Regions from separate parts of the Mesobacillus sp. MER 48 genome, predicted to be linked through region 2. Evidence: riboswitches for the same ligand, from Rfam matches in the RefSeq annotation. Region 2 holds a riboswitch; each other region holds the start of a gene.

Region 1 (6,372 bases), on a different contig from region 2:
AGGATGAAAGGCAGCACAACGGTGATTGAGATAGAGGACACTGGCATCGGTATTGAACCGGCCGAAATTGAAAAAATCTGGCATCGTTTTTACAAAGCCGATATCTCGAGGACGAGCAATCCGTTTGGGGAATTCGGTCTCGGTTTGTCCATCGTCAAACAGCTGGTGCAGATGCATGACGGGAAGATTTCTGTGGAAAGCGAGCATGGAAAAGGGACCAGGTTTGTGATTGAGCTCCCTTTTCGCTAAGATAATAAAGAAGCTGTGGGCATTGCCCCCGGCTTTTGCTATTGGAAAGGGTGAACCGACATGGTGCGTTTCGGAGTGGTAGGAACAAATTGGATTACGGAAGCGTTTATTAAAGGAGCACGCCATCAGAAGGATTTTAAGCTGGCTGCAGTATATTCCCGTTCAGAGGACCGTGCTGCGGACTTTGCAGGGAAGTTCGGAGTGGATACCGTTTTTACAGACCTGGAAGAGATGGCGAAAAGCGATGCCATTGATGCTGTCTACCTTGCCAGCCCAAATTCTTTGCATGCCAGCCAGGCGATCATGCTAATGGAAAATGGCAAGCATGTTCTTTGTGAAAAAGCGATCGCGTCTAACAGCCGCGAACTGAACGATATGATCCGAGCGGCAAAAGAAAATCAAGTTGTTTTGATGGAGGCGCTGAAATCGACCTTGATGCCGAACTTCAAGGCAGTCCAGCAAAACCTGGGCAAAATTGGCACAATCAGAAGGTACTTCGCAAGCTATTGCCAGTATTCTTCCCGCTATGACAAATATAAAGAAGGTACCGTCCTGAACGCATTTAACCCGGAATTCTCGGCAGGTTCGCTGATGGATATCGGTATTTACTGCATTTATCCGCTCGTTGTCTTGTTTGGAGAGCCAAAGTCTATCCAGGCAAATGGCTACATACTTGAGTCAGGAGTTGATGGGGAAGGAAGCCTGATTTTGAAGTATGATGAAATGGATGCTGTCATCATGTTTTCGAAAATCACTGATTCAACACTCCCTTCTGAAATACACGGTGAGAACGGCTGCATCAGGATTGATAAAATCAGCACTCCTACAAACGTAGAAATCCTTTACCGTGATGGAAGCAGTGAAGATCTGTCAGTAAAACAGCTTGAGGATAATATGTTTTATGAAGCAGAGGAATTCATTACATTGATCCAGCAAGGAAAGCTGGAGTCGGTAAACAATTCGCTTGAAAACTCAAGGATCACCATGAAAATCCTTGATGAAGCCAGATTGCAAATGGGTGTCAGCTTCCCGAGCGACAAATAGAAAAACAGGCAGGTGCTGCTAAGTGCACCTGCCTGTTTTTCATGGTATCGGCTGTTTATGGAACGATCCTTAGTAATGTAAAAATTTTACGCAGACAGGGTCCGGGACTTGCACATCAGACTGTAATAATGTCAATCTGCCTGTTTCTGTGTTACGAGAATAAAGCGTGACATTGCTGGAATTCTGGTTGGCGGCAATCAGGAATTTCTCGCTTGGGTCAAGCATAAAATCCCTTGGCCAATTGCCTTCAGTTGAAGTGTGTTCAACAAAGGTGAGCTTGAAGCTTTCTGGATCCACCTTGAAAACGGCAATACTGTCATGGCCGCGATTGGCAGCGTAGATGTAGTTTCCGTCAGAAGAAATATGGATGGCACTTCCCTGATTGTTTTCGGTGAAGTCTGCTGGCAAGGTTGTGATTGCCTGAAGTTGTTCAAAGCTTCCATCTTCAACATTGTATTTTAAGACAAGCACCTCAGAGCTGAATTCTGTCATCAGATAGGCAATTGTGTTGTTTGGATGGAAAACAAGATGTCTTGGACCGCTTCCTGGTGCAATATTCAATACACTCTTTTCAATCAGCTGACCGTTGTCCAGGGTGTAGGTGATCAGTTGGTCGATGCCAAGGTCGATCACTGCCGCATATTTCCCGTCAGGAGTGAAGCCGGCATAATGCGTGTGCGCTTTTTCCTGCCGCTCATCCGGTCCTGAACCCTCATGGACCACGCTTGATAACACATTTTCAATACTGCCGGTTTCAGCGTTCAGCAGATAAGAATCTGCAGTCCCTTTATGGTAATTAGCGGATAAAAGCAGAGTGTTTTCCGGGTTCACGCTCACATGGCAGGGAGATGCTCCTGGAGCAAGCTGTGAATCGATGAAAGATAATTTTCCGGAGTCAAGAATGTTGAAGCCTGCAACTCCTCCGGAATCACCTTCTTTTGCGACTGCATAAAGGAAGCGGTTGTCATCGCTGATTGTCAGGTAAGTAGGGTTTTCCAGAGCTGCAGCTGGTTCCACATCAAGGATTTTTCCATTTGCCGCATCCAATGTGAAAGAATAGATCCCCTCGCTGTTGCCTTTTGTATAGGTACCGAAATAGCCTTTGAACTTTTCATGGGTTGCCATTATGAATGCCTCCAATTTAATTCGCGTTAATACTATGGTTTATAGTCTAGCAAAAAAATCATGGCAGACAAAATGTTACGTCCACCATGGTAATGGGTAAAATAAACATGAGCATTTTTGGTATTGGGATGTTAGGTTTTCTGACGAAAATCTGGACTTTGGACTTTAGAAGGGATATGCTCTTTTTTGAATAGTTTTTCGTGAATTAGGAGGGTTATCATGAGCTTGCAAAAGCAGATAATTGAAGATTTGAATGTGCAGCCGCAAATTGATCCCCAGCAAGAAATCAGGAAAAGAATCGATTTTTTGAAGGAATATTTGCTTACATCAAGGGCGAAAGGGTTCGTTCTAGGCATCAGCGGCGGCCAGGATTCCACTCTGGCGGGGAAACTTGCGCAAATGGCTGCGGAGGAATTGCGGTCAGAAGGCAAGGATGCCAAATTCGTCGCTGTCAGACTTCCTTATGCGGTGCAAAAAGATGAGGATGATGCTCAGAAAGCACTGGAATTCATCAAGCCGGATCAAACGATCACCTTCAATATCCAGCCTGCTGTCGACACCTTCAATACCCAGTTCGAGGAAGCGATTGGCGAGAAGATGACAGACTTTAACAAAGGAAATGCAAAGGCAAGGATCCGGATGATCACCCAATATGCTATCGGCGGGCAGGACGGCTTGCTGGTGATTGGGACAGACCATGCTGCTGAAGCAGTAACCGGATTTTTCACAAAATACGGGGATGGAGGAGCTGACCTGCTGCCGCTTACCGGCTTGAACAAGCGCCAGGGCAGGGAACTGCTCAAAGCATTGAATGCAGAATCGAGACTGTATCTGAAAGAGCCTACCGCTGACCTTTTAGACAACAAGCCGCTTCAATCTGATGAAACCGAACTTGGCGTCAGCTATGAAGTAATCGATGATTATCTTGAAGGAAAGCAGATCGACGAAGCAGCAGCTGCCAAAATTGAGGGCAGATATCTTGCTTCAGAGCATAAACGGCATGTTCCAGCGTCCATGTTTGATTCATGGTGGAAGGAATAAGCACAAAAAAGGCCTGGCTAAGATTTTCAACCAAAAGCCAGGCTTTCCTTTTTATTCAGTTTGCGCAATAGCTAACTGTGGCGCATCCTCTTTGTCTGTCACTTTGTCGATTTTATCGGTGAACATCTGGAAGACCCGCTTTTTTTCTTCCAACTCCTTGATATACTCTTTCAAATCATTGAATTTCTCCTCAAATGGCTGATGATACAATTCGCGAATCTTCCTGTTCAGGTCCGGATTCACTGTTGACTGGACAACCTGCTTCGTGATGTTGAATTTATATGTATACACTTTAAGCTCATTTTTAACTTCGTCATACTCCGCATCTATTTCTTTAAGAATCTCTTCAATTTCTGCTTTCCATTCATCTAGCGACTTTTTAACATGCTGTTCCATAAGGATCCTCCTGCCATTCGCCTGTAATAAAGCTTCTTCCTTTTATTCTAGCAACTGAACTTTACATAGAGATTGCTGGGATATTACATTGTGAAAACAATGCGCTAATCAAAGTTGGCGCCTGAAAGGGTTGTCTATCTTTCATGCGATCACAAAGTTATAGGAAATTAGACTCATCTTTGTAATTAATTGGCGAATTTTGTTGAAAGTATGGTTCTAAAGTTTTATATTTTAAGTAGAACTGAAAAAGGCAAACTTATCGAAAGGTGAGGACGCAAAGCCACGAGTCTAAGGCCATGCTGCTAGGATAGTCGGGTTGCCAATAAAAGATCGGATGAGTATAGAACATATCGGTGAATGGTATTGGTTGACTGTTTGCCAAAGGAAATCCGCCGTCTTTTTTGGAGGGTTTTTTTTATTCTTCCTGGTCCATTCTGCACAATCATGCAAAAAGAACTGAATTTCACGTTTGCCGAGTGTGAGAAAGGATAAATAAAACTTAAGTATCTTGACAGGACGAGTGAAAATAATCCTTTTGGCAGGTTTTGTTTTTAGGAAAAAGGATTTTTGAAAAATAGAATGGAAGGTGGAGGAAACGTTGACTGTATTGTTTGGGACGGTAGAGTACTTTGAACGGGAGATAGAGTTTCATTTAACAGATGTTGAAAAAAGGGAAAGGTTCCAGGAAGAAATTCAGCAGATACAAATGAAGCTGGAAGAAGAGCTTCGGAATGATTTCATCTGTGACGAGAGGCTAAGAAGGGAATGCCTTGAGAATCTATCAAATGCATGCAGTAAATTAACTGAAGATTATGTAGTTTGATAACTACTAAAATATGAAAGCCTGTGGTGCGGACCACAGGCTTTTTCTATTGATTAAACATTTTCGATGATCGTTGCGACACCCATTCCGCCGCCTATGCAGAGGGTGGCCAGTCCGTATTTTTGTTCTCGTTTCTTAAGTTCGTGGATGAGTGTGACTAGAATTCTTGCTCCGCTTGCTCCAATTGGGTGGCCAAGCGCAATGGCACCGCCGTTGACATTTACATTCTCCTCGCTCATGCCAAGTTCCTTCATGACGGAAAGAGCCTGTGCCGCAAATGCCTCATTCGCCTCTACTAAATCGATATCCGTTAACTCCATTTCCGCTTTCTTAAGGGCTTTCTTAACAGCGCTAACAGGCCCAATACCCATGATGGATGGATCAACGCCCGCAGAAGCATTCGCCTTGATGGTTACAAGTGGAGTAACTCCTAGTTCTTTTGCTTTTTTGCCACTCATCACCACAACTGCAGCTGCGCCATCATTGATTCCAGAAGCATTGGCTGCGGTTACGGTTCCGTCTTTCTTGAACGCAGGCCGTAACTTGCCAATCTTTTCAAGAGTGCTGCCGAATTTAGGATGCTCATCCTGATTGACAATAATAGGATCGCCTTTACGCTGTTTCACTTCTACAGGGACGATTTCATCCTTGAAGCGTCCGGAAGTGATCGCTGCTTCTGCCCGATTCTGGCTCTTGACTGCGAAAGCGTCCTGTTCATTGCGCGAGATTTCATATTTTTCGGCAAGGTTTTCGGCAGTAATACCCATATGGTAGTCATTAAATGCACATACGAGTCCATCGCCAAGCAATGTATCAACGAGTTTTTGGTCGCCCATTTTGAAGCCTTCACGCGCACCTTTGAGAACGAAAGGCGCCTGGCTCATATTCTCCATTCCGCCAGCGACAACGATATCGGCTTCACCTGCTGCAATTGCCTGATATGCCAGGTGAACGGCCTTCAAACCTGAGCCGCATAGTTTATTGATTGTCATGGATGGGCATGTCTCTGGAAGTCCTGCTCTCATGGCAGCCTGGCGTGCCGGATTTTGACCAAGCCCGGCTTGAAGGACATTTCCCATGATGACTTCATCGACGGAATCAGCACTAATATTTGCTTTTTCCAATGCAGCCTTAATAGCGGCCGCTCCAAGATCAACTGCAGATACCTTTGAAAAAGCTCCGCCAAAAGCTCCTGTAGCGGTCCTGACCGCACTTGCAATCACAATTGAATTTTCCATTTTTACTGCCCCTTCCGAATTAAAGTTAAGAAAGGGGGAATTGCTCCCCCTTTGTTGTTATTATTATACTAGTCCAGTTAACTTGTAGACTGCAATAATGAAGAATACAGCCAATGTTTTTATTACAGTAATAGCAAAAATATCTTTATAAGATTGTTTATGAGTTAATCCGGTAACAGCAAGCAAAGTAATAACTGCACCGTTGTGAGGAAGTGTATCCATTCCGCCTGATGCCATCGAGATGACACGGTGCATGACTTCCGGCGGGATATTGAATTCTGTGATTGCCTTCATGTAAGTATCAGCCATTGCACTCAAAGCAATCCCCATACCGCCTGAAGCAGATCCAGTCACACCTGCAAGAGTTGTAGTCGTTACTGCTCCATTGATGAGCGGATCTGTGAATGTTGTTGAAATTCCTTTACTCACAACAGAGAATCCTGGAAGAGAGGAAAT
Region 2 (6,372 bases):
CGAACACGATCTTCGGTTCTTCATGCTCAATTAAAGCTTCCCCGAACAGTCCAACAAAATTTGCCCTGACTTCAAGAATTTGCTGTTCAATTTTACCAAAGTCATATTTCTGTGCTTCAGTTAAGACCCTGTCAGAATATCTGTCTTCATGTACAGACTTTGCGATTTGATTCTTCCTGCTAATAATGGCTTCTCCTAAGGCTTGCAGTTCCTTGGTCATAACGATTCCTCCATGTGTTCTATGACAATAATCATCTATATATCCAAATTCAAATATTCCAAATTACACTGTTATAAACCATCATAACGCAGGATAGGAATACAGGACAAGTTTTTGAACCTGGTGCTGTTCTCACTATAGTTATTTTATGTAGTTTTATAAAAAGGATTGCTGCCATTATTAGTTAATAGTTGGAAGCAATCCTTTTTTATAGAAAAATGCAATTAAATCCATTGCTGGTTCAGGCAACTTTTTAGGAAATCGCTCATGGCGATAAAATTTATAAAAGGCCGTCTTTAAGTCCTTCCATTGAGAGCATTCCTTCGTCTGCCGAAATCTTGCCACGTCAATAAGCTTGATGTCATTTTCAGGTGTGATGAGGATGTTCCTCAGATGGATGTCGGACGGGTTGAGACCTTTTCCCCTGGCCAGATTAAGGGCATGATCGACTTCCTCAATATGACCCGGAGAAATCGGTATTCCATTTACCAGACATTGATAGAGCGTCAACCCACGGACAAAGTCGATAACCAGATAATTACTTCCTGATTCATGAAGCTTAGGGAAAAACCTGCTTCCTGCAAGCTGCTGATATACTGCTGCCTCTTCTGCGGCAATCTTGCAAAACTGTGGAAAGAAAACTTTCAAAACCAAATCCGTGCCTTTAATCAGGAACGCGAAAGCACTTCTGCCCTCTCCAATCAGCTTAAGTCTTGGGTCTTTATGAACCAAAACCATTTTTGATCCCCGTACTGAATAAACAACACTTTTTGCCAGATGTTCGTATTGGTTCATGCTCCCTGCCCCTTTCTTAATATACTTAATATACTTAATCCCACTTAATCTCCGCGTCTCAGTTCATTTTTTCACGACCTTAATCATGTCTTCATCCCAGCTTTCTATTCCCTGCTTGAATACAAGCTTTGTTTTAAAGTGATAAGAAATATGCTTGTTGGAGGGGGGAACATCAGTCGGAAGCTGGAAAGTAAATGGAACCACATCATCCCCGTCAGGCTGAATCCTTGTCTCTACATCGATTAAGACCTTATCCAGTGTCTCTTCCTGTTCTGTCTTTAAATCAACCATGACAAGAATACATTCAATTTGCTGCAGTTCCTGTGCAACCGTCCCGCCCTTGATCAAAAACTTCCCATGCACAGAATCTCCTGGGGTCAGAACATCCTTCTTTAAAATAAGGTCGATCTGGGCGGAGCCTACTCCTAGCAGTGACATATACTTTCTTAATAACATGCTGTTCCTCCATAACGTTAACTTTTTTAGATTCATCGTGCGTGGACCCTATTATGGTCAATTCACTTTTATTACCATTCATCTGTATAAGATGTTCACTTCAATAGCGTTACACTCCGATATTTCAATTTATGTTAACAGTTCGCAAATGCTTCTGTGTCGTTTCTAAAAAGGTGCCATTATCAAATATTTTTCCCCTAATTCTTCCTGGGCACTTTTTCAGACACATATTCTCTCTTTATGTGACCCAAATCTTCCTGTGGGCACTTTTCCGGGAACATATTCCCTTTTTATGTGACCCAAATCTTCCTGCCGGCGCTTTTTTGGGCACATATTCCCTTTTTATGTGACCCAAATCTTCCTGTGGGCACTTTTTCGGGCACATATACCCTTTTTATGTGACCCAAATCTTCCTGTGGGCGCTTTTCCGGGAACATATTCCCTTTTTATGTGACCCAAATCTTCCTACCGGCGCTTTTTCGGGCACATATTTCCTTTTTATGTGACCTAAATCCTCACGTTCGCACTTTTCCGGGCACATATTCCCTTTTTATGTGACTCAAATCTTCCTATGGGAGCTTTTTCGGGCTATATACTACGGAACGGCTTTAGCGCAACCGAAAATATAATAAAAAAACCTTCACCTGCCCTGGTGAAGGTAAGAAAACAATAAAAGACCTTCACCATATTTGGCAAAGGTCTTGCTAACAACGATTGTTGCCAACAAAGCCGGGAGTGACCTCCGGAATGACGACTCTGTTGTAAAAGCTACTCCCCTTTAGGAGAACTATTCATTTTGATACTATCATCGTACATAAAAACTTGAATACAGTCAAATATTCTAAGCGGATCGGTTTCCTCTATCGAATAGTACCTGTAAACTTACTTTCCGTTTTTCTTCTCTTTTTCATTGTTTGGATTACCGTGGCTGTCATCATCTTCCTGCTCGTCGTCTTCCACTTCGTCATCTTCTTGCTTTTCTTTATTCTTCTTTGTTTCTTTTACTGCCTCTTTACGCTTCTCTTCAGCTTTTTTCGCTTCTTCTTTACGCTTCTCTTCAGCTTTTTTCATTTCTTCCTTACGCTTCTCTTCAGCTTTTGCTGATTCTTCTTTTTGCTTTTCTTCAGCCTTCTTTTCTGCTTCGCGCTTTTGTTCTTCCGCTTTCTTTTTAGCTTCAGCTTTCTTCTCAGCAGCCTTCACAGCGGCTTCTTCCGCCTTCTTTTCTGCATTTACTTTCTTTTCTTCTACTTTTGAAGCAGTCGTTTTCGATACCGTGCCGGCAACTGTAGCGGCTGCAATATTAACTTGCTGGTCAGCCGATTCAGTCTCCACATTTCCTTCCTCAGTTTCCATTTCTTCTTCAGGCTGTTCTGCTTCTAAGGAGCCTTCATCTTCTGAAATTTCACCACTATCATCTGCATCAGTCTCTTCATCGACTGAAGATTCTTTTTTACCTGCTGCCAGTCCTTTCAACTGTGAAGGATGGACACCCAGCTGCTTGGCTGCCTTTCCAAAACCAACCTTTTCCTCTGTATATAAAACGGCAATCTCTTCCACTGTCTTGCCAGCTGCCTCTGCAAGCCAGAAGATTTGTGCGATTTGTCCATAACCCAACTCCTGCTCACGCAGCTGGGCTACCCTATCCTGATCAAGATCCTTTACCACGTTAGCAACGATCTTTGCTTGTTCTGTTGCTTCTTCAACTTCTTCCTTCAATTCATCTTCGAGTTCTTCGGTAAGCCCTTCCTCAAGATCAGCTGCATTTTCCAACTCTTCTGTCAGCCGGTCTTCTCCATCGGAATCGGTCCCGTCTTCAACAATGACCTCCGTGACCTTCTCTTGCGCTTCCTCAAGCGTTTCTAAATAATCTTTTAACGCCTCTTGTACGAATTCTGTCTTTTCCTCCTCTGACATAGCTGCCGCCTCAGCCAGCCTCTCGTTCGCAAACTCTAAAAGCAGCTCGGCTTCCTTTTCATCATCAAAGGTAATTAAAAGCTTCAATTCTTCAAATAATTGATCAAACGTAAATAAAAACTCGTCTGGTGTCGTTCCGGGATCTGCAGTTTCAATAACTTCCTCTGCGGATACTCCCGTACCAAAAGCAAGCAACCCGATCAAAATTGTTGATGCGAAAAACTTTTTCATTCCAATTTCCCCCACTAATATATTGGAATTAAAATCAAAAAAGTGCTGTCCGAAGAGCAGCACACATAAATCGACTATGTGAACCTTCGGCAACTGGCTGGCATGGTCATGACTTTAGCCCCTGTAGTTTTGCGTCCCCAGGTTTCCCTGGATTTGCCTTTATCGGATTTTAATTCTACTTTTATCATACTTATTCGACACGAAAAAATAAATAAAAATTTTTAAAGTTTGCACCACAGCTACTTCGCTTCCCCGCCAAATTTCCCTTCCTGGTAATCCCGGTATGCCTGGCGGATTTCTTCCATTGAATTCATGACGAATGGACCGTATGCAACGACTTCCTCTTTGATTGGCTGGCCAGAGTAAACCAAAACTCTTGAGCGCTTATTCGCTTTCAAAGATAGGGCGCTTAAGCCTTTGCCAACATCATTGTAAGTTAAAGTTGCTGCTGAAGATTTCTTTAGGTTGGTCTTGCTTTCACCAGCTTCAAGTTCACCTGAAAGTACATAAAGGAACGCATTATGTGTCTCTGGAAGCTCATATGTGAATTCAGCACCTTCTGACAGGCGAATTTCAGATAAAGCAAATGGCACCAATGGTTCCAACGGTCCCTTTACACCCGCGGTTTCTCCTGAGTAGACCTTCAGTGTGCCGCCATCGAATGGGACAACAGGCGCCTCTTCGTTATATACATTCTGATAAGAAGTGGTTGTGCCTTTCAGCTCTCCAGGCAAATTCAGCCATAATTGCAGCGTATGGGCAATGTCGTTTTCCACCGCCTCCTCGGCATGCCTCGCTCCGCTGCCGGCGTTCATGTACTGGATATCCCCTGCCTCCAGGATGCTGTGGCCTCCATGATTATCGATATGTTCCAGTCTGCCGTCAATGACAAACGTAATCGTTTGGAAGCCGCGATGTGGATGGTCGGAAAAGGTTCCGCGCTTGAACCAGTCCTCCGCCATTAGAATGAACGGGTCCAGTTCCCTCCAGTCTTGCGGGTTCAGTACCATTCCTGCCTGCACATGCGGCATGACCCTCTCTTCATATTGAACGGTCCAATGCTTTTTTATATCTCTTTTAAACATTTTTATATCCCCTTTCCAGGTACTTCAATTTTTACAGGTCATTTTACCTTCCCAGTTGCATTAAATTATACCAATCGCAGGTATTATTTTAAATCAAAGATACTTTAAGCTGAGATAAACCCTATCTTAATCAGAGTCCAAGTCCCAAACTGCTATTCTAGAAAAATGCCATTGTGAGAAGGTCTTTCATCCTATATAATATAAATTTGGCTTTTAAATATCGTGGTTCGTAACCATCCCACGTAAAAAAACTAGGAGAGATGAAAATGAATACGAGAATGATTGTCCGAAACGGGATTCTTGCTGCATTGTATATTGCCGTTTCCGCAGTTATCCAGCCATTCGGCTTTACCAATGTACAGTTCCGCGTATCGGAAATGTTCAACCACCTGATTGTTTTTAACAAAAAATTTTTCTTCGGAATTGTATTAGGTGTGTTTTTAACAAACCTGCTCTTTTCCCCGATGATCGCTTATGACCTTGTTTTTGGGGTTGGCCAGTCAGTGATTTCTTTATGGATTACGATTTTCACTGCAAAATATATCAAGAATATCATCGGCCGGATGTTTGTGAATACTCTGGTGTTCACCTTCACGATGTTCCTGATTGCGCTTGAATTGAATCTAGCATTCCAGCTGCCGTTCTGGTTCACATGGCTGACAACAGCCGCAGGTGAATTCATCGTAATGGCTGTCGGCATCCCAGTGATGCTTGCGATCCATAAACGAGTGAATCTTGAGAAGTTGGTATAATTTTAAATAAACGGTTCAGCAGAAAAGTCAGGAAAAGCAAATGTCCATCACCCCTGCTCCACAGGCAGTGAAATAAAAAGAAGGCAAAACGATTTCACTCGTTTTGCCTTCTTGTATGATGTAACTCTTCCTTGCTCATGCTGTACTCAAACTACTGCAATACTCCGCCAGCCTGGACGTAACGGGCATTGAATTCCTGAAGAAATTGGTTCGTAACTGCTGCATCGTGAATGATCAGCATGTTTTCGTCATTAACATTGTTTCCATTGTTGCTCCAGTTCGTCGATCCGACGATGACAGTAGGGTCACTGTTTGTATCGGCGTCAATCAGCATGGTTTTACTGTGAAGTTTGCGTATTTCTGCATCCGCATAGACTGGTGCGGGATTGTTCCAGCGTGTGTTAGGATTGTTCACACTGGTTTGCGAAGCAGTCCTCCCTGTCATATCCACACTCGCGGACCACCACTGGTTCCAGAAATCCGAATCGAACAAACCTTTCACATCAAATCCAGTCAAGGTTCCTTCCATATCATTATAGGAACCCTCCCACTTATTCTTCAATTCATCCGCTAACGCCTGGTCGCTCCATGCAAAAATCGAGAAGTATGTATTAAAGTCAGCTTCATTCCGAATCACATCAGCCATTTTGCCAACAGCGTTATCCCCAGCTGAAAAATAGATTTCAACCTTCTTACCATTGATATCTAAAACATGTGTGGTGTTATCTGTTTTGCGCGTGCTGAAGTTTGAAGCAACTGGATCTGGATTCAATGCATTGCTTCCCCACATCTCATTGAATTCTGTTTCATAGATGCCGGCAAGCTGTGGCCAGTTAATTTCAACAATCTGGTTTTGGTTGCCGTCAAGGATGCCCTGCTGCATGTTTTCATCAGTACCATAAAGGCCTGTCACGGTAAA
Region 3 (6,372 bases), on a different contig from region 2:
CTAATTCAAAGAATTCTCCAGTAAAATTCGCCGGTGGCAAAATAGGAAATTTGTATTCGAAAACATTCGATTTGTCTGATTCCTTCCCATTAACTGATGAAGCGACAGCAAAATAAACTGTTTCCCCGCTCCACTGGTTAAATAACTCACTTGTTAGTTTGTATGAATTAGTTGAAACGAGTGACTCATTTAGTTTCTTCACGGTTGGATCTGATTCTGTGTAGTAGTAAAGATTGTACCCATCCATTAACCTTACGGAATCCCAATTGAAGTTAAGTGTTCCTTCTGTCATATCTGCAGTGAAATTTTCAGGTACTGGTATTTCAAATGTAAATGGAACAGTATTCATTTGAGGAGAATGGGCTCCTCCAAATAATGATTTAACTCCAAAGGTAACGGTTTCTCCGTACATACTTTTCAATTGCATGTCAGTAAGTACATATGAGTTATTTATTATTAAAGAGTCGTCCAGCTTATCAAATGATGTTTCTGTTGATTTTTTTGAGTAAAGGTAATATCCATCTCCTGTTGCCGTATCCCAACTCAACTGAAATGCATCTTCCGGATTGAATCCAACCTGAAGATTTTTTACTAGCTGCTCTTTTAAAGCGGTGAGAGATTCGAATCGATATAATGCTTGTTTGTTAGAGAGATAGATGAATATTTGGCCTGCCTGATCCATTTCAATAAATTGTACTTCCGCAGCTTCAGGATAACCATAGACCTTGCGGTGATCAGCCCGGTTATAGATTCCCTCTTCAGTAAAAACATAGGAATCATTTACATTCAATATCTCAAACTGATAATTCCATTTCCTTTCGGCAATACCAGGATTGCCTAACTGGTGCTCAGCATAAAAAATGTCGTTGTTATCCACAATGACTTTCCTTGATGGATATGAAAATCCTAAGCCATCTTCCGCAACCACGGAACCATCTTGGGGATTCAGGATGTATAAATTTGATCCAGAACTGCCTGATTCACCTAAATAAAGACGATTATTAACAGAATCGAATTCAATATCAGCTTCAAAGTATGTGTCTGAACCTACTTGACTTTCTGTCTGTGTTGTTAAATCAACATGATAGATTTTCACATGTTGATCTTCAGGTACATAATATAAATCTGTTCCGTCTGTTGCAATATTGTATGGTGACTGGGTAGTAGTCACTGTACTGATACTATCCCCATGATTCAAGCCAGTAACAGAGATATTCGTACCACCATAATTTGCAATGTACAACTGATTTCCAACACGGTCAATATCAGTTGGCATTGAACCAATGAACCTGGCGTGTTCTACTTCCAATGTTTCAGAGTTGATATAAAGCAGCAAATTATCATGCTTTGAAATTGCGTATATCTTCTTGTTCGCCTCATCCATTACCCAATCTTGAAGGGGTGGCAATGATAGTTTATTGTTTACAGGTTCATTGAATTGAGCTGCAGGAGCCGTAAAAGAAGCAGTTGATTTCTGGATTGTGCCGTCAGTGACATTGTACAAATAAAGCTCGCCATTCCCGACTAAAAGTTCTTCCACCTTAAAGGAAAATGAATGAACTTTTTGATACGTATCCCTTTTAAAAACACCTGATTTCGTATATACAAAATTCTCATCTGTTCCGAGGATTTTAGCCGCAGTTTCAGATTCTGGATCTTCAAGGTATGAACCGTGAATATTACCTAGATTAAGTGAATCCAGCTTTCTGCCTGCGAAAAATATATCATTCCCATCAAGAATTAGATTTCTTTCTGGATAACTAAAACCATAGCTATCATCATATGTCATTTCTGACTTTAATGAATAATCAGTGGTTGATATCGCCTCAATTGTCGAACCTGATATGCCTGATTCAGCAATATATAAAGTATCCTTTTCGTTATTCAATATTAAGTCTGGCTCATGGAAAGAAGAATATGTATCTCCCTGGATAGTAATCTCTTTATCTAGAAAAGTAGTAAGATTATATTCATAAAGACGCGAATCTTGATCTTCCTCAACATAAAACAGCTTATCACCGGTAATTTCGATCCTATACGGAGCACCAAGTGTAGTAATATATTCTTCTGTAATTTCAGTTGTAGTTAGATCGAAGACAACAATTTTCTTAGTATCTGGCAATGCAATATACAATTCGTTGTTTACCTTTTTAATATCAGAAGGCCTGCCTTGCAATGAAACTGACTTTTCCAATTGCAAAGTAGCAGCGGATAAAATTTGAAGATTTCCTTCTGCAGTTACGGCATAAATTTGGTTTGTTTGCTGGTCAAATATCCAGTCAGCTAAACTGCCTTCTATTTTTAACTGGCCAGTGGCTTCTGCTGTAGCGATCGTGCTTGGAAATATCGGACTTAATGAAGATAGTATTAAGAAAAAAATTAATCCTACATTTAATATTCGAGTTTTCATAACTTCTCCTCTCACACTGTTTTTATTGAAATAAACTAAAAAAACTCCTTTCTGTCAACGCGCCCAATACATACGGGTACCGTTGCCAAAAAGAAGCTGATAAGTTTCTTTTCAATTCGGCAACCCGGCTATCATAGCATTCCTGCCTTAGACCCGTGGCTTTGCGTCCGCGACTTTAGTCGTGTTTGCCATTATCGTTGACAATTTTTGTCGTTTTTTGTTACTTTTTGCTCATGTTTAATACTATATTAGTCACAGTTTGATTTCAATGAATTTTTGGTAAATTTTCTTTTTATGTAAAAAACTATAATAAAAACCAGCTGATTTGCTGGCTTTTATGGCAATTATTTATATAAACAACAACAAACTCACAGCCATGACCGCCATACCGGCTACCAACCCATAAATCGCGAGGTGTGATTCATCGTATTTTTTCGCGGCGGGCAACAGTTCATCAAGTGAAATGAAGACCATGATTCCGGCAACCGCGGCAAAAATGACGCCGAACATAATATCGTTCAAGAATGGCATCAGGAACAGGTAAGCCGCCAGTGCGCCGATCGGCTCTGATAACCCGGACAAAAATGATAGCTTGAAAGCTTTCTTTTTATCTCCGGTCGCGAAATAGACTGGCACGGAAACGGCGATTCCCTCCGGAATGTTATGGATGGCAATGGCAATCGCAATGGCAACACCTAATGCAGGATCCTGGATTGCGGAGGTGAAGGTTGCAATTCCCTCCGGAAAATTGTGAATTCCAATCGCAAGCGCAGTGAATGTACCCATTTTCAATAAAGCTGCGTCGTTGGAAGGTTTATTGGAGATGTTCATATCCTCAACTTTCTTCAGTTCATGAGGATTTCCCTGCTTCGGTATGAACTTATCAATTAAGGCAATCAATACAATTCCCGCGAAAAAACCGCCCACGGTCGCCCAGTTTCCCAATTGCACGCCCATCGCCGAAACGAGAGCATCCTTGGCTTTGACAAAGATTTCAATCATCGATACATAGATCATGACCCCGGCTGAAAATCCAAGAGCCAGCGAAAGGAATTTTGTATTCGTCCGTGATGTAAAAAAAGCAAGGACACTGCCAATTCCTGTGGCAAGGCCTGCAAATAATGTCAAACCGAAAGCAAATAAAATCTCCTCTGTCATTGATATTCTCCTTTTAAAATCGATATTTGTGCTGACCCAACGGGAATTCATCGTCTATGTCTGTTACCTGAATGAATCCATTCAACAGTTCGAAAAATAGTCTTACACTAAAATGTTTCCTTTGGTAAACTTTCAAGATGCAAGAATCCCTTTACCCTAACAATATATGCATTTACCCTAAAAAGTTTCCTTAAGTAAACATTTTATCGTATAAGAAACTCCTTCTGCAAGAATAAAATACAAAAACCCCTGCAAAGCTGCAGAGGTTCCTTCAAAACTATAGATTTCTTTTAATTTTGTAATCTGCCTTTTTCTTTTCAAGCCAGTTTGGATATTCAGTCTGGATTTTTTGGTCGAATAAAGATTCCTTGATTTCTTTCTTATGATCCTCGAATACCGCCGTCTTTGCCGCTTTTTTATCGGCAACTTTAATGATATGGTAGCCAAAGTCTGTTTTTATCGGGGCACTGACTTCCCCCACTTTCATTCCGAAGGCTGCCTCCTCGAATTCTTTCGCCATCTCTCCCTTTCCGAAATAGCCGAGGTCTCCTCCTTTAGCTGCATTGCTTGCATCCGTGGAATATTCTTTGGCTAATTCAGCAAAGTCTTTGCCACTGTCCAGCTCTTTCTTGACTTTCTTTGCCGTTGCCTCATCTTCGACTAAGATATGGCTTGCTTTTACTTGTTCTTTTTGATCAAAACTTTCTTTATTTTCCTCGAAGTATGTTTTCATTTCTTCTTCCGTCACTTTGATAGAAGGTTTAATCATTTTTTCAGCAAGGAGATACATGTGAATGTCCTCCCTGATCCTGTCGATTGACACTTTGTTCTGTTCAAGTGCCGCTGCAAAAGCATCTTCACCGCCATAGGATTCTTGGAGTTTTGTCAGTTCTTCATCTATTTCATTTCCCGTTACTTTTACCTTTTGCTTATCAGCTTCCATTTCAATCACTTTATTGGTGATCAGTGAATCCAATGTATCGGCGCCATACATCTCCGTTAATTTTGTGTTCAATTCATCCTTTGTGATTTTTTCACCGTTGACGCTCGCTGCTGTCTCTGTTTTTGAAAAAGCTGTTGCAAAAATCAAGAGAAGTGCTAAGGTAATTACGGCAAAAGTCAGCATCAATTTATTCTTTTTCATATAAGCAATCATTATTTCCCTCCATTATTCAACACTTGAAGCAGACAACACAACTTTCAAAGTTTGCTGTTTGCCGTCACGGTAAATTTTCACCTGTGCACTGTCACCCTTTTTAAGCTTGGTATACATATATCTCCTTAGGTCACTCGCACTTTTCACTTGTGCATCATTGATGCCGACGATGATATCTTGTTCCTGAAGGCCTGCTTTGGCTGCTGCGGAATTTGGATCGACGCTGGTAACCATCGTACCGGAGTCCACATTGTCTGGCAGATTTTTGAGATACATTTCAGGGATCTGCTCCAAATCAGCAAGACTTACACCTAAATAAGGGCGTTCAACTTTTCCTGTTTCAATCAGCTGGTTGACGATTGGCAGTGCCTCCTGGCTCGGAATCGCAAAGCCAAGGCCTTCCACTCCATTTTGCGAGATTTTTAAACTATTGATTCCAATTACTTTTCCATCTGTATTGATCAATGCGCCGCCGCTGTTCCCCGGGTTAATTGCTGCGTCGGTCTGGATGACATTCATTTCCCATTCCCCGGCAGAAGTCGGCACTGAGATGGACCGGTCAACCGCACTGACGATTCCTTGAGTGACAGTCCGTGATAAGTCCAGGCCGAGCGGGTTTCCGATGGCCAGTACCTGGTCGCCAGGTCTTAAGGCTGAAGAATCACCGAATTCGATGACATCCGCCGCCTTGGCTGCCTCGATTTTAATAACCGCCAAATCAGTTAACGCGTCTGCTCCGACCACTTGCGCATCAACCTTCTCGCCATTATACAGGGAAACCTCCACCTTGGATGCACCCTCAATGACATGGTTATTCGTAACGATAAAGGCATTATTCCCTTCTTTCTTGAAAATCACCCCAGAACCAGAACCGGTTTCAACATTGCCCTGGCTGCGGGAAAAAGGATTGCTTTGCTGCTGAATATTGGTGATACCGACAATCGATTTAGAGGAATCCTCAATGATATCGGCAATCGATCCTGAGCTTTTTGCAGATGTAGGGGTCGTCACAATATTTGAACTGCTTTCTGCTGCTGTTTCCGTCTGGGCCTGCTCCTTTTGCCCAGCATCTGTTTCGGTAAAATTAACAGCCGCAAGCGTTATAGCCGAACCGACCACTCCAGCCATGACAGTTGATAAAATGCTTTTGAACTTATTGGACTTTTTGACCGGTTCCGATACAGGGTACCGGGGTTGCTGATCATTGGCCGGTTTGGGTTCATGGTACCGGGACTCCTGCTCGTTGACCGATTTCGATTCATGGTAGCGGGATCCCTGCTCCTTGACCGCTACCGATTCATGATACTTGGATTGCTGCTCCTTGACCGGTTCCGGTTCATCGTGCCGGGATTCCTGCTCGTTGACTGGTTCCGATTCATCATAACTGGATTGCTGCTCAAACTCTTTCATGGTATTTCCTCCTCGTTTGTTAACTTGTTTTCATCATAACCAGAAATTATGAACAAATTATTAACAAACTAAGGCGAGGATTTTAAAAGTTTGGGAAGACTTTGCTAGTCGTGGCCACATAAAAAAGCTGCAGACATGGTAGCCTGCAGCTTCTTTAAAAGATTACATTTCAATATTTTTCATCAAATTTGCCATTTCGATTGCCGAAGCCGCTGCGTCCCAGCCTTTATTGCCTGCT

The links. Region 2 has a riboswitch for cyclic di-GMP ahead of M3593_RS15915 (DUF5667 domain-containing protein). Riboswitches for the same ligand answer to the same signal wherever they lie in the genome.
Region 1: it holds a riboswitch for cyclic di-GMP, as region 2 does, so the genes downstream of both, M3593_RS18575 (hypothetical protein) here and M3593_RS15915 (DUF5667 domain-containing protein) in region 2, are expected to answer to the same signal.
Region 3: it holds a riboswitch for cyclic di-GMP, as region 2 does, so the genes downstream of both, M3593_RS18740 (YncE family protein) here and M3593_RS15915 (DUF5667 domain-containing protein) in region 2, are expected to answer to the same signal.

Annotation. Positions count from the first base shown of each region.
Region 1 covers NZ_JAMAUR010000006.1:79,908-86,279, forward strand. The annotation lists gene M3593_RS18550 (HAMP domain-containing sensor histidine kinase) at 1-249, shown strand, start outside; gene M3593_RS18555 (Gfo/Idh/MocA family protein) at 310-1,293, shown strand; gene M3593_RS18560 (lactonase family protein) at 1,363-2,418, opposite strand; gene nadE (ammonia-dependent NAD(+) synthetase) at 2,638-3,459, shown strand; gene M3593_RS18570 (hypothetical protein) at 3,511-3,855, opposite strand; cyclic di-GMP riboswitch class I at 4,095-4,179, shown strand; gene M3593_RS18575 (hypothetical protein) at 4,454-4,678, shown strand; gene M3593_RS18580 (acetyl-CoA C-acetyltransferase) at 4,732-5,916, opposite strand; gene M3593_RS18585 (GntP family permease) at 5,980-6,372, opposite strand, start outside.
Region 2 covers NZ_JAMAUR010000004.1:226,535-232,906, reverse strand. The annotation lists gene M3593_RS15930 (STAS domain-containing protein) at 1-220, opposite strand, end outside; gene M3593_RS15925 (protein kinase family protein) at 401-1,015, opposite strand; gene M3593_RS15920 (sporulation protein) at 1,079-1,471, opposite strand; gene M3593_RS15915 (DUF5667 domain-containing protein) at 2,354-3,616, opposite strand; cyclic di-GMP riboswitch class I at 3,702-3,784, opposite strand; gene M3593_RS15910 (pirin family protein) at 3,856-4,701, opposite strand; PreQ1 riboswitch class I at 4,918-4,962, shown strand; gene M3593_RS15905 (QueT transporter family protein) at 4,968-5,453, shown strand; gene M3593_RS15900 (phospholipase D-like domain-containing protein) at 5,605-6,372, opposite strand, start outside.
Region 3 covers NZ_JAMAUR010000006.1:111,641-118,012, reverse strand. The annotation lists gene M3593_RS18740 (YncE family protein) at 1-2,410, opposite strand, end outside; cyclic di-GMP riboswitch class I at 2,526-2,610, opposite strand; gene zupT (zinc transporter ZupT) at 2,759-3,568, opposite strand; gene M3593_RS18730 (peptidylprolyl isomerase) at 3,846-4,724, opposite strand; gene M3593_RS18725 (S1C family serine protease) at 4,737-6,134, opposite strand; gene ribH (6,7-dimethyl-8-ribityllumazine synthase) at 6,297-6,372, opposite strand, start outside.